2 regions of the Rahnella sp. PAMC25617 genome follow, and region 1 is predicted to be linked to the other one. Evidence: predicted binding sites of a transcription regulator. Region 1 holds the regulator's gene; the other holds the start of a gene.
What was found. The regulator LexA, encoded in region 1, represses DNA repair genes until DNA is damaged. The targets are predictions, from matches to a motif close to TNCTGTATGTACATACAGNA.
Positions count from the first base shown of each region.

Region 2: dinB (DNA polymerase IV) is a predicted target of LexA. The motif match lies at 3,273-3,292, and genes of this name have one in related genera.

Region 1 covers NZ_JBOCUM010000013.1:206,813-214,375, forward strand. Annotated here, with positions in the region: gene dusA (tRNA dihydrouridine(20/20a) synthase DusA) at 1-247, opposite strand, end outside; gene zur (zinc uptake transcriptional repressor Zur) at 515-1,024, shown strand; gene ACM615_RS17165 (CsbD family protein) at 1,190-1,399, opposite strand; gene dinF (MATE family efflux transporter DinF) at 1,591-2,955, opposite strand; gene lexA (transcriptional repressor LexA) at 3,254-3,862, opposite strand; gene ACM615_RS17180 (diacylglycerol kinase) at 3,982-4,350, opposite strand; gene plsB (glycerol-3-phosphate 1-O-acyltransferase PlsB) at 4,481-6,964, shown strand; gene ubiA (4-hydroxybenzoate octaprenyltransferase) at 7,063-7,563, opposite strand, start outside.
Region 2 covers NZ_JBOCUM010000003.1:485,037-492,599, reverse strand. Annotated here, with positions in the region: gene fadE (acyl-CoA dehydrogenase FadE) at 1-684, opposite strand, end outside; gene lpcA (D-sedoheptulose 7-phosphate isomerase) at 954-1,535, shown strand; gene ACM615_RS04400 (class II glutamine amidotransferase) at 1,562-2,329, shown strand; gene dpaA (peptidoglycan meso-diaminopimelic acid protein amidase) at 2,300-3,025, opposite strand; gene dinB (DNA polymerase IV) at 3,307-4,398, shown strand; gene pepD (beta-Ala-His dipeptidase) at 4,474-5,934, opposite strand; gene gpt (xanthine phosphoribosyltransferase) at 6,228-6,686, shown strand; gene frsA (esterase FrsA) at 6,864-7,563, shown strand, end outside.

The DNA.
Region 1 (7,563 bases):
GTTTCGCGCAATGCGCCAGATCGGCAGGATTGCTGCCGCCAAGCTGCAATGACACCGGATGTTCAGCGTCGCCAAACCCAAGATAATCCCCTTTACCATGAATAATGGCACCGGTAGTCACCATTTCGGTGTACAGCAACGTCTGGCCGGTCATCAGCCGGTGAAAATGGCGACAGTGGCGATCGGTCCAGTCGAGCATCGGCGCAACGGAAAAACGCTGAGCGGAAAACGGAGTGGTCTGGGGCATTGCGTGTTGAGTTTCTGACATCGGCCTGACATTCGCTGAAGGGGTTCGTGGCGCTCTCTCTGACGCAACGCCAGAGAGAAGTTAATCGGTGATTATACCACAGAACAAAGATTCGGCATCCTGCGCCATCGTGCAGAGAAATAACGTCGCCGCAATACATCTTAATGAATGGCGCATAATTCGTCGTTTTAGCCTAAGCATGATAAAATCAACAATGGTCGCATGTTGTGGCCTGTCGATCCCAATCTGCGCTCAGAGAACGTTGCTATGACCCTGAATAATCCGGAAAAATTACTTTCGCAAGCTGAAGAACTTTGCCAGCAGCGCAATGTTCGTCTTACGCCGCAGCGGCTGGAAGTACTGCGCCTGATGGCGCAACAACCCGGTGCCATCAGCGCCTATGATTTGCTGGATCTGCTGCGTGTCAGCGAGCCACAAGCAAAACCGCCAACCGTTTACCGCGCGCTGGATTTTCTGCTTGAACAAGGCTTTATCCACCGGGTTGAATCGGCTAACAGCTACGTGCTTTGCCATCATTTTGAAGAGCCGAGCCACACGTCTGCGCTGTTCATCTGCGACCGCTGCGGGCTGGTGACGGAAAAAACCACTGACGGTATTGAAGAACGTCTGGCGAAACTGGCAACGGAATCCGGCTTTGAGCTTCGCCATTCTGTCGTGGAAGCCCACGGTTTGTGCGGGGAATGTAAGGTCGTGGAAACCTGTGACAGCCATGAGCACTGCGACCATGACCACAGTATTGTGGTGAAAAAACGTTAAGGGATTTTGGTGTTTGTGCGGGGATTTACTGAAGCGAGTATGTGCAAAAGCTAAGAAGTGAAGACATAAAGTTGGGTACATCCGTGTACCCGTATCCTGAAGCGTTCCGGGTAGGAGCAGCTAAATCTCAGGATACGTCACTGACACGCGAGGGGGAGTCGCGTATTACCAGTGATATTTGTTGCTGGTTTCCCATTCCTTGAGCTCTTTCTCGGCCTGATCTTTCTGATAGCCGTAACGCTCCTGAATCTTACCAACCAACTGATCACGTTTACCTTCAACCACTGTCAGGTCGTCATCGGTCAGTTTGCCCCATTTTTCTTTCACTTTCCCTTTGAACTGTTTCCAGTTACCGTCGGCTTGGTCCTTATTCATAAAATATCTCCTGTTACCTTGGGTTTATGGAGCTGCGTTTTGTTCCGGCAGCTCGTCCTTAACACTTCTAAGGTTAGTAGAGAATCTGGATTAATCCTCCCCGAACAGGGATAAAAACCATTATTAGGATTATTCCAAAGCAGGAAATAACGGCAAAAGAACATTTATCTCTTTGATAAAACACTGCCAATTCAGTGTCCGGGAGAAGAAAACCAGGTATCGCGCTGCCAGTAACGACGCCATATCCAGCCCAGTGCAATCCCGCGCAAGCCGAGGAAGACGGTCAGCGCCAGCCATAACGCATGGTTTCCCAGTACCGGTAAAGTCATAAGCGTCAGCCCGTATCCGAGCGCTGCAACCACCATGCTGTTACGCATATCCCGCCCGCGTGTGGCACCGATAAACATCCCATCGAGCAGATAACACCAGACCGCCACCAGCGGCAATACAATTTGCCAGCCGAGGTAATGATCCGCCAGCTCACGCAATTCGGGGAGTGAGGTGAGCGCATTTATAATCGCCCCGCCGGCTACGGCATAAATTAGCGCAAAAGCCAGCGCCACCAGTCCGGCCTGACGGCACGCGGCATGCCACACGTTGAGCAGTTTTTCGCGATTGCGCGCACCGAATGCCTCACCGGAATGGGCTTCGATGGCATACGCAAAGCCATCGAGTGCAAATGCGGTAAAGGTCAGCAGGTTCATCAGAACAGCGTTGACCGCCACAATGTGGCTGCCCAGCCGCGCACCCAGGATGGTCAGTGAGGCAAAGCATAGCTGCAACAGCAATGAGCGCAGCATGATGTCGCGGTTAAGTCCGAGAAGACGGCGCAAATTACCGCGCCACGCACCGGTGATTTCTGAACCGGTGATACCGCGTCGTTTCATGACACGCCAGACAAAATACAGCCCGATGAACAACGTGAAATACTCTGCACTGGCAGTTGCCATCGCCGCACCACGTACGTTCAGCCCCAGCCCCATTACCAGCCAGATATCCAGGATAATATTCAGCAGATTTCCCGCGATCAGCAAAATCACCGGCCCGCGAATATACTGGATCCCCAGCAACCAGCCGAGGATCACCAGATTCGCCAGAGAAGCAGGCGCACTATACCAGCGGATTTCGATAAACAGCCTCGCCTGTTCCAGCACCGACTGACTGCCACCCACGACATGAAACGCCAGCTCCATCAGCGGATGGCGAAATAACAGAATGACGACACCGGCCAGCACCGCCAGCAAAAAGGGCTGCACAAAAGCACGTGCCAGCAACTGATTGTCTTTTGCGCCCAGCGCCTGTGCGGTCATGCCGGTGGTGCTCATGCGCAGAAACAGCAGCATCATGAAGAGGAAAGTCGTGACCATCGAACCAACCGCCACACCACCGAGATAATCGGCACTGTCGAGATGACCGATCACTGCGGTATCGACCAGACCAAGAAGAGGCACCGTGATATTGGAAAAAATCATCGGTAACGCCAGGGTCCAGAGTGCTTTATCCGCGGGGCTTAGAAAGGTATTTTTGAATGATTGTCGCAGGGAATGATGTTGCATAGAGAATCTCATGCCGGAGGTTCAGGTTATGCCTAAAATGACATCGCCCCGAAAGGGGCGATGATGAGAGAAACGCATTTCTCTTTGAATTTACATGGATGCCAGAGGCGGCCGCCATCCATATTCAATTAGTTGTAGTCTTCTCTATCTGACACAGCAATTTCTGACTCAGCAATTTCTGACCGAGTAATTCGAGTTGCAGGAAGGCAGCAAGTAAGAGAGTCCCGATGAGCTGACATGAGTCAGTGATTCGGGTAAACGCACGCAGCCAACGCGTCTGCAGCTCGAAGTACGAAGGTCAGATCCAGTTGCCGTTACGGATGACGCCTACGGCTAGCCCTTCAATGCTGAAATTCTGTTCGCGTAAATCCACCACGATCGGCTGGAATTCGCTGTTCTCAGGCAATAACTGCACCACGCTGCCCTGCTTTTTCAGGCGTTTCACGGTGACTTCATCATCGATACGCGCCACGACAACCTGGCCGTTACGCACGTCCTGCGTTTTATGTACGGCCAGCAAATCGCCGTCGAGGATACCGATATCACGCATCGACATCCCGCTGACGCGCAGCAGGAAATCGGCGCTCGGCTTGAACATCGCCGGATCAACCTGATAATGCCCTTCGATATGTTGCTGTGCCAGCAGCGGCTCACCGGCGGCAACGCGGCCGATCAGCGGTAAACCTTCTTCTTCTTCCATCAGCAGACGGATACCACGAGATGCACCGGAGACAATCTCGATAACGCCTTTACGTGCCAGCGCTTTCAGGTGTTCTTCCGCCGCATTGGGAGAACGGAAACCCAGACGCGATGCAATCTCTGCGCGAGTCGGTGGCATACCGGTGGTGGAGATATGATCGCGAATAAGGTCGTAGACCTCTTGTTGTCTGGTCGTTAAAGCTTTCATTCCGCCCCCTGGTTGTTTATACAGTCTTGCTGTGAGTATATACAGCTAAACGGTCAATGAAAACCTAAGATTGAATAAAAACAGGGCATAACGGTGATTCCTGGAATACAGATTCCAGATCAGAACCATCGCGGCCAAAAGATACTGACCCAGACAAAAATCGCCAATATGATGGTCAGAAGTACGGCAGCAGAACCGATATCTTTTGCCCGCCCTGAGAGCACGTGAAACTCAGGGCCGATACGGTCAATCGCGCATTCCACCGCACTGTTGAGCAACTCGGTGACGCAGACCAGCATCACGGAGCTTACAAGCAAAATGCGTTCAACCGTGCTGACATCGAGCCAGAAAGATAACAAAATTAACGGGATAGCCACGCTGGCTTCCTGGCGAAAAGCCGCTTCGTTCTGCCATGCGGCTTTCAATCCTTTCCAGGAATATCCGGCCGCTTTATAAATTCGGGTAAATCCAGTGACTTGGTTCGCCATTTCGGGTACTGATCCTTGAAGGGTTGTCCTTAAAAGTGTGCCGTATTTTAGCTTTTATATGACCACAGATCTCCACGGATCTTTCTGGTATCCTTGCGGCGAAATGGCTAACAAGAGGCTTCACGTTTTTATGTCAGGTTGGCGTAGACTTTATTACACATTATTGAATTTACCACTCTCATTGCTGGTAAAGAGCAAGGTCATACCTTCAGATCCGGTTACCGAGTTGCATTTGGACCCGACGCGCCCGATTTTGTACGTATTGCCTTACAACTCCAAAGCAGACTTGCTGACGTTGCGTGCGCAATGTCTGGCAGAGAATCTGCCCGATCCCCTTATTCCGCTGGAAATCGACGGAACGCTGCTGCCAAGCCATGTTTTCATTGCTGAAGGCCCGCGCGTGTTCTCGTATTACACGCCGAAGCAGGAATCCGTAAAGCTGTTCCACGACTATCTGGATTTGCACCGCAACAATCCGGATTTAGACATTCAGATGCTGCCGGTTTCCGTGATGTTTGGCCGTGCGCCGGGCCGTGAAGGTCAGGATGATACGCCGCATCTGCGCGTACTGAATGGCATCCAGAAATTCTTTGCCGTCTTGTGGCTCGGACGTGACAGTTTTGTCCGTTTCTCCAATACCGTTTCCCTGCGCTATATGGCGACAGAGCACGGCACCGACAAAACCATCGCTCAGAAACTGGCACGCGTGGCGCGTATGCATTTCTCCCGCCAGCGTCTGGCAGCGGTCGGCCCGCGTCTTCCGGCTCGTCAGGATTTATTCAATAAATTGCTGGCTTCCAAAGCCATCGAAAAAGCGATCGAAGACGAAGCCCGCAGCAAGAAAATTTCCCACGAAAAAGCCCAGCAGAATGCTATCGCGCTGATGGAAGAAATCGCGGCGAACTTCTCTTATGAGGCAGTGCGTCTGTCAGACCGCGTGCTGAGCTGGACGTGGAACCGCTTGTATAAAGGCATCAACGTCAACAATGCTGAACGTGTCCGTCAGCTGGCGCTTGATGGTCAGGAAATTGTGTATGTGCCCTGCCACCGCAGCCATATGGATTACCTGCTGCTGTCTTACGTGCTCTATCACCAGGGGCTGGTGCCGCCGCATATCGCTGCCGGTATCAACCTGAATTTCTGGCCAGCCGGTCCGATTTTCCGTCGTCTGGGTGCGTTCTTCATCCGTCGTACCTTTAAGGGCAACAAGCTTTATTCCACTGTTTTCCGCGAATATCTGGGCGAGTTGTTCAGCCGCGGTTATTCGGTCGAATACTTTGTGGAAGGTGGCCGTTCACGAACCGGACGTCTGCTGGAACCGAAAACCGGTACGCTGGCGATGACCATTCAGGCCATGCTGCGCGGCGGTTCACGTCCGATTACGTTAGTGCCGATTTACATCGGTTATGAGCACGTGATGGAAGTGGGCACGTACGCCAAAGAATTACGCGGTGCGACCAAAGAGAAAGAAAGCCTGACGCAGATGCTGAACGGGCTGCGCAAGCTGCGCAACCTCGGTCAGGGTTATGTGAATTTCGGCGAGCCACTGCATCTGACCACTTACCTGAACCAGAACGTACCTACCTGGCGTGAAGCGATCGACCCAATCGAAGCGCAGCGTCCGAGCTGGCTGACGCCAACGGTGCAGGATCTGGCAGAGCAGATTATGGTGCGTATTAACAACTCAGCCGCGGCTAACGCCATGAACCTGTGTTGTACCGCGCTGCTGGCATCCCGTCAGCGTTCACTGACCCGTGAACAGCTGACCGAGCAAATCGACTGCTATCTGCAACTGCTGCGTAACGTGCCGTATAACGCGGATTCGACGGTGCCTGATCTGACCGCCGATCAGCTACTCGATCACGCGCTGAACATGAACAAGTTCCAGGTCGAGAAAGACAACATCGGTGACATCATCGTTCTGCCGCGCGAGCAGGCTGTTCTGATGACGTATTACCGCAACAATATCCACCATATGCTGGTGTTGCCGTCGCTGATTTCAAGCATCGTGATGCATCACCGTCAGGTCACCCGCGCAGAATTACTGCGTCAGGTGGAACTGATTTACCCGATGCTCAAAGCAGAACTGTTTATGCATTTCGATAAGTCAGAGCTGCCGCAGGTGCTGGATGTTCTGACGCTGGAACTGGCACGTCAGCAAATCATTCATCTGGAAGATGATGAACTGACGCTGAACCCGGCACGTATCCGTACCCTGCAACTGCTGGCCGCAGGTGTGCGTGAAACGCTGCAACGCTATGCCATTACTTTCTCGCTGCTCACCAATAATCCAAGCATCAACCGCGGTGCGCTGGAGAAAGAGAGCCGGATTATGGCGCAGCGTTTGTCCGTATTACACGGTATCAATGCACCTGAATTCTTCGACAAAGCGGTGTTCTCAACGCTGGTCGGCACACTGCGCGCTGAGGGTTATATCAGTGACACCGGTGATGCGATTCAGGAACAAACGCGTGAGATTTACATCATGCTCAGTGATCTGATGACGCCGGATATCAAGCTGACGATCGAGAGTGCGGGAATGCCTTCTGAGCTGCCGCAACCGACAGAGCCACCGGCTGAGCCGAAGATGGATGTGCGCGATACCGATCATTAACCGCTATTAGCGCACGCCAGCGGGCGGTAAAACAAAACGCCCGGACTTTTTACAGAGTCCGGGCGTTTTTTATGGATGCCATCCAAGGTCTGGAAATCTTAGAAACTGAACGCTGATAAGCTCATCAGAATGCCGAGGAACAGCACCAGTCCGACATAGTTGTTTTGACGGAAAGCCAGGAAACAGGCATCGCGTTCGCGTTTAGCGATCAGCTTTTGCTGATGCATAAACAGCGCAGCGGCCAGCAGCAGCGACCAGTAGAACGGTGCGCCAAGTTGTGAAAAATGTCCCACAAATCCCATCAGAAGCAGTGTGGCAAGTTGCAGCAGGCCGATAATCAGCGTGTCAAAACGACCAAACAAAATCGCTGTCGACTTCACGCCGATTTTCAAATCATCATCGCGATCCACCATGGCATATTGCGTATCGTAAGCCACCGTCCAGCAGATATTGGCGGCAAACATCAGCCAGCAGCTGAGCGGTACGCTTTCGCTTACCGCCGCGTACGCCATCGGAATTGCCCAGCCAAACGCCGCGCCCAAAACGACCTGCGGCAGATGGCTGACCCGCTTCATAAACGGATAAATCCATGCCAGCGC
Region 2 (7,563 bases), on a different contig from region 1:
ACGCGGCAGATAGTGATCTTTCTGCTCCTGTGTGCCGTAATGTTGCAACAATTCGCCCGGGCCGAGGGAGTTCGGCACACCGACGGTGATCGCCAGAATACCGGATACACCGGCCAGTTTTTGCAACACACGTGCCTGAGCGTAAGCGGAGAATTCCAGGCCGCCGTATTCTTTCTTAATGATCATCGCGAAGAAGCGATGTTCTTTCAGATACGCCCACAGTTCAGGCGGCAAATCTGCCAGTTCATGGGTTATCTGGAAATCATTCGCCATGCGACAGGCTTCTTCAACCGGCCCGTCAATAAAGCGCTGCTCTTCTTCGGTCAGTTGCTGTTCAGGGTAATCCTGCAATTTTTTCCAGTCAGGCTTACCGCCAAACAGATCGCCTTCCCACCAGGTCGTCCCGGCTTCAATGGCTTCTTTTTCCGTACGTGACATGGCCGGCATCACTTTACGGAAGGTGCGCAGGGCAGGGGCTGAGAACAATGAACGACGCAGGGCAGGAATATTGAACGGCAGCAAAATGATCGCCAGCGGCACCAGAAGCCACAGCGTCCACAAATTAATGGCACCCATGGCAGCGGTAAACGCCAGTAAAATCAGGCTGCTAAGGGCAAGATTGACCTTGTGGTAGAACAACACACCAAGGATCACGACAAATGCAACAATGCTAAGAACCATCATAGTAAAGCTCCTGAGTAGTAGGAGGTCTGACCTGTTGTAGGGATACAATGGTTTTAGTTCATGCTCATTTCTTTATCAATGTGTTTACATACTAATTACAACGCAGCTCACAAACCGGCCGCACGAAGCGTCAAAAATAGAAACTATCGGAATCATTACCGCTTCATTGCTTCTCGCTGTTTCGGCTTTCCGTTAAACTGCACAGCGGAACGTTTTATTGCTATCGGCCGTGCGTAAACCGGCTGCAAATGGACATAAAAGAGGCTGCTATGTACCAGGATATTATCCGTACTGAACTGAACGAAGCTGCTGATACGCTGAATAAATTCATCAGCGATCCGGCAAATATTGAGTCTATTCAACGTGCAGCAGTGCTGCTGGCAGATTCATTCAAAGCGGGTGGGAAAGTGATTTCCTGCGGCAACGGCGGTTCACATTGTGACGCCATGCATTTCGCGGAAGAGCTGACAGGCCGTTATCGTGAAAACCGTCCGGGCTATCCGGCGATTGCCATTTCTGACGTCAGCCACATCTCCTGCGTCGGCAACGATTTCGGTTACGAATACATTTTCTCTCGTTACCTGGAAGCCGTTGGCCAGAAAGGTGACGTTCTGCTGGGGATCTCCACTTCCGGCAATTCTGGTAACGTGATCAAAGCTATCGAAGCTGCCCGCGCTAAAGGCATGAAAGTCATTACCCTGACCGGTAAAGATGGCGGCAAAATGGACGGCTCAGCCGACGTGGAAATCCGCGTTCCGCACTTTGGTTTCGCTGACCGCGTGCAGGAAATCCACATTAAAGTGATTCATATCCTGATTCTCTTAATCGAAAAAGAGATGGTCAAGGCATAAGATTTTTGCCGTAAAGGAGGCAGGTGATGTGCGAATTGCTCGGGATGAGCGCTAACGTCCCTACTGATATTTGTTTCAGTTTCAGTGGATTAGTGCAGCGCGGTGGCGGGACTGGTCCGCATAAAGACGGCTGGGGCATTACCTTTTATGAAGGCAATGGCTGTCGTACTTTTAAAGATCCGACGCCAAGTTTTAATTCGCCCATTGCCCGCCTTGTTCAGGAATATCCGATCAAATCCTGCGCGGTGATTTCTCATATTCGTCAGGCAAACCGTGGCGAAGTGGCGCTGGAAAATACCCATCCGTTTACCCGCGAACTGTGGGGACGCAACTGGACTTACGCGCACAACGGCCAGCTTCGCGGTTACCGCCAGCTGGATACCGGCACGTTGCGCCCTGTCGGTCAGACAGACAGTGAATACGCTTTTTGCTGGTTGCTGCATAAACTCACCCAACGTTATCCGCGCCGCCCTGCAAGCTGGCCGCCGGTGTTTCGCTATATCGCGTCGCTGGCTGATGAGTTACGGCAGAAAGGGGTGTTTAACATGTTGCTGTCGGACGGCAATTTCGTGATGGCATACTGCTCGACGAATTTGCACTGGATCACGCGGCGGGCACCTTTCGGAAAGGCAACGTTGTTGGATCAGGATGTGGAAATTGATTTTCAGCAGCAGACGACACCGAATGATGTCGTCACCGTGATTGCCACGCAACCGCTAACCGCAAACGAAACCTGGAACAAGATTGCCCCAGGTGAGTTCGCGTTATTTCATCGGGGCGAACGCCAGCTGTGAGGACAGCGGGGTGTTAGACAACGGCTGCAGCACTTCATATTTACCGTCAGTAACCACAACATTCGGTGGCTGATGGTGTTTCTCAAAGTACGCATATCCCGGCTGCAACTGGCTCCAGAAGCTGTAGTAGCTTGAGTTTTTGTGTGCTTTCATGTTGGCATCGGTCATTTTGAACGGATAAATGCTGATCTGCAGATTACGTTGCCCGAACTGGAATGCCGCCTGCACATAGGTAAAGATTTCGTCCATGTAGCCGTCGGTCATGGCGTAGCAACCGATAGACTTACAGTTTCCGTGGATCATCAGATACTTACCCGAATAGCCCTGCGAGATGTCGTAAGCATTGGGGAAACCGATGTTGATGGCGCGATAAAAGCGGCTGTCAGGTTTCAGGTGGTGAATATCCACGTTGTAGAAACCTTCCGGGCTTTTGAAATCACCTTCGCGACGTTTATTTCCCAAACCGCCAGAAAAATCGCAGATGCCGTAACTGCCGATCAGACGAAATTCGCCGTCGAGCTGGGCATACAATTCGAGTTTACGTTCTTGTTTGAAGATCTGGATATAAACCGGAGCGCCTAACAATTGCTTTTTAAGCGTCGCGTTGACCGGGACAGCATCGCTGGCCACGGCGTAATTTGCTGTAAATAAAGGCAAACTGAGGAGCATCGCAAGAAACAGCGCGATTCTGATCATTCTAAATCCTGCTTGGTAATAATGTCGATTATTTTGTCTACAGCGGAACTGCCTGTAAGACCGCCACTGATTTTCTTCTTATGTACTGCCTGTCTGAAACGATGCCATATTAATACTGATTAATTTTTTAGCAATCACCAAATAATGAATAATGAATTTCACAATCGGAAATTTATTACCTTGCCATGAATGGTGATTAATTAAGCGAAATTAACCAACATTTTCTGTGTTGGAAATCTCCACACTCAACTGTATACTTATACAGTCATTGGGGGAGGGCTATGCGTAAAATCATTCATGTGGATATGGACTGCTTTTTCGCGGCCGTCGAAATGCGCGACGATCCTTCTCTGCGCGATATTCCAATCGCTATCGGCGGCAGTCGTGACCGCCGTGGCGTCATCAGTACCGCCAATTATCCTGCCCGCAAATTTGGCGTACACAGCGCAATGCCTACCGGCATGGCCCTGAAACTGTGCCCGCATCTGAAAGTCATTCCCGGCAGAATGGACGCCTATAAAGAAGCGTCAAACCACATTCGTGAAATCTTCGCGCGTTATACGCCATTGATTGAACCGTTGTCACTCGATGAAGCTTATCTGGATGTTTCCGACGCCACCCAATGCAATGGTTCCGCCACGCTTATCGCCGCTGAAATTCGTCAGGCCATTTTCGATGAAATCAATCTGACGGCTTCTGCGGGCATTGCGCCGATAAAATTTCTGGCAAAAATCGCCTCAGACCTGAATAAACCCAACGGCCAGTTTGTGATTACGCCCGATAAAGTGGACGCGTTTTTACAAGATTTGCCGCTGAGTAAAATCCCCGGCGTCGGCAAAGTCACCGCCCAGCGGTTGCAGGAGCAGGGGTTGATCACCTGCGGTGATGTACAGCGTTACGATCTGGCGAAACTGCTCAAACGCTTTGGCAAGTTTGGACGCGTGTTGTGGGAACGCTGTCAGGGGATTGATGAGCGCGAGATTTCCCCCGAGCGGTTGCGTAAATCCGTCGGTGTGGAACGTACGCTGGCCGAAGATATTCACAGCTGGGAAGAGTGCGTGGCGCTGATCGAACGTTTGTACCCCGAACTGCAAACGCGCTTAAGCCGCGTCAGCCCGGATCTGCGCATTGCGAGACAGGGTGTAAAACTCAAATTTCATGATTTCCAGCAGACCACGCAGGAGCACGTGTGGCCGGTGCTGAATAAAGAAGATTTACTGAAAGTCGCGCGTGATGCCTGGGAACAGCGGCGTGGCGGAAGGGGAGTCAGGCTGGTGGGGTTACATGTGACGTTGCAAGATCCGCAGATAGAGCGGCAGCTTCTTTTGGATTTGAGCTCCCCCCCTACGAAGTCTCTTGATCAGGAGATCTGATCAAGAGACAGTCGCAGGGGAGGGAGCAAAACGATTTATCTTGAGCTTTCCCCTTCGCAGGGGATCGATCGAGTATTAACCGCGTTCAGGAATCGCTTTCAGCAGGGCCGTCAGCAGTTTCCAGTACAGCTCGACGCTGGCAATTTCAACCTGCTCATCCGGCGAGTGCGGGCCGGTGATGGTTGGCCCGATGGAAACCATGTCCATGTCCGGGTACGGTTTTTTGAACAGACCGCATTCCAGACCGGCGTGGATCACCATGATGTTCGGGGTTTTATTGAACAGCGTCTGGTAAGTTTCACGCACCAGCGTCATCACCGGTGAGCTTGGCTCAGGTTTCCAGCCAGGGTAGCTGCCTTTTGCCAGACTTTTCGCGCCAGCCAGTTCACTCAGTGAATTAAGCATGCTGACCACATATTCTTTGCCGCTGTCGATAAGAGAACGGATCAGACTGTTGATCGCTACTTCGTCATCTTTCATGGTGACAACACCGACGTTCAGCGAGGTTTCTACCACGCCTTTCACGTCATCACTCATGCGGATCACGCCGTTTGGCGTCGCGTTCAGCAGGGCAAGGAATTTACCCTGAGTTTCTGCGGTCAGCGCTTTCGCGTTGCTTTCAGCCGCTTCTGCCACCAGAGCAATTTTCTTCTCAACCGCTGACAGTTCGAACTGAATGGTCGCCAGGAATTCCTGTGCTGCCGCTTTCAGTGCGTCTGTTTTATCCGCAGCAACGGCCAGAGTTGCAATCGCTTCACGCGGGATGGCGTTACGCAGTGTGCCGCCGGTGAAATCCAGCAGACGCAGGCCCAGTGTCTCGGCGTTGTCTGCCAGGAAACGCGCCAGCAGTTTGCTTGCGTTACCCAGACCTAAATGGATATCAGCGCCGGAGTGGCCGCCTTTCAGTCCCTTCAGGGTCAGCTTCAGCGTCGTGAAACCAGCCGGAACCGCTTCACGGCTCAGTGGCAGTGTGGCGGTAAAATCAATGCCGCCGGCGCAACCCATGTAGATTTCGCCTTCGGTTTCTGAATCGGTGTTGATCAGGATTTCAGACTGTAACCAGTCTGGTTGCAGGCCGAATGCGCCTGCCATGCCGGTTTCTTCGGTCATGGTCAGCAGCACTTCCAGCGGACCGTGCTCTACGCTGTCATCAGCCAGAACCGCCAGCGCGGACGCCATGCCGATGCCATTGTCAGAACCCAGCGTGGTGCCGCGGGCTTTTACCCAACCGTCTTCGATGAACGGCTGGATCGGATCTTTAGTGAAATCATGAACGGTATCGTTGTTTTTCTGCGGCACCATATCGAGGTGCGCCTGCAGGGCAACGGCTTTGCGGTTTTCCATGCCTTTCGTGGCCGGTTTACGCAGCAAAATGTTGCCGACTTCATCACGCTCAGCGTGGATACCCTTTTCCTGTGCCCATTCAACGATGTGTTTTGCCAGTTCTTCTTCATGATAAGAAGGGTGCGGAATTGAACAGATTTTGGCAAAAATATCCCACAACGGTTGTGGCGAAAGCTGAGACAGTTCAGACACTATAAGTCTCCTGTAACAGTCAGCTCATTCAGGCTCCGTTTGCAGGGGAACTGATTGAGATGCTGTAGGTTTAAGGTTAAGTAATCCCCGCCAGACTGTGTGGCGAGTGGCCTGACAGAATATCACTTAATCTTAACCTGTGCGCGGGGACGGGGAGAAATTCCGGGTTTTTTGGGGCGCTTTGACCAGATAATCGCTGGTTTTTGTGAGACGGACTCACTATAATCTCGCGCAACCTTTTTTCCCCCCATTATTTATTTAGAAGCCGTTAATTCACTGGCTGGGACACCTTTATGAGCGAAAAATACGTTGTAACCTGGGACATGCTGCAAATCCACGCCCGCACCATGGCTAAACGCCTGCTGCCGGCAGAACAATGGAAAGGCATTATTGCCGTCAGCCGTGGCGGTCTGGTCCCTGCAGCGTTGCTGGCTCGCGAGCTGTGCATCCGCCATGTCGATACCGTGTGTATCTCCAGCTACGACCATGATAATCAGCGCGAAATGCAAGTGCTGAAACGCGCAGAAGGCGACGGTGAAGGCTTCATCGTGATCGACGATCTGGTTGATACCGGCGGCACCGCGAAAGCGATCCGCGAAATGTACCCGAAAGCACATTTCATCACCATCTTCGCCAAACCTGCTGGCGCACCGCTGGTCGATGATTACGTCATCGACATTCCGCAGAACACCTGGATCGAACAGCCGTGGGATATGGGGGTCATCTTTGTGCCTCCATTAGTGGGTAAGTAATTTTCCCTTAGTGTTTATAAACGCCTGGCTTATTGCCGGGCGTTTTGCTTTTGTTGACTTGAAATCCTTTCCGCTTGACCTCACCCCTCACTTGTCGCAACGTGGTCGGGTTATAATCCCGTCCAGAAATGATCGCCTGCGGGCGACCTGCTGCTTGCTAACGGAGGATCTTGCATCATGGCTCCAGCCAACCTTACGGAAAAACTGTTTAAACCTTCCTTTAAATATCCGGAAACTTCGACGCTGGTTCGTCGCGTTCATCATCATAATACGCACCCGCCGATGCACACTGCGCTGGAAGGCGACACGGTAAATTGCTGGTACAGAACCATTAACCGCCTGATGTGGATGTGGCGGGGTGTCGATCCTTTAGAAGTCGAAGAAGTGCTGTCGCGGATTGCAGTTTCCAAAGCCGAGCACAGCGATCCGCTGTTGCTGGACACCGTCATTGGCTACCGTAACGGCAACTGGGTTTACGAATGGTCAAATCAGGCGATGGCGTGGCAGCAAAAAGCCGCAGAAGAAAAAGATCCGAACCTTGCCAGCGAATACTGGCTGAAGGCGGCGAACCTTTACAGCATCGCCGGTTATCCGCATCTGAAAGGCGATACGCTGGCAGAGCAGTCAGAAGTACTGGCCAATAAAGCCTTTGAGAAATCGTCAGAACATTCGCCGTATTCTCTCAAAGAGATCGAATTCAAAATTCCGGGCGGCGCGCCGATCACCGGTTTCCTGCACCTGCCGAATGAAGGCAAAGCGCCGTTCCCGACCGTTATGGTGTGCGGCGGTCTGGATACCTTGCAAAGTGACCATCAGCGTCTGTTCCGTTCTTATCTGGCGCCGATGGGCATTGCGATGCTGACCATCGACATGCCGT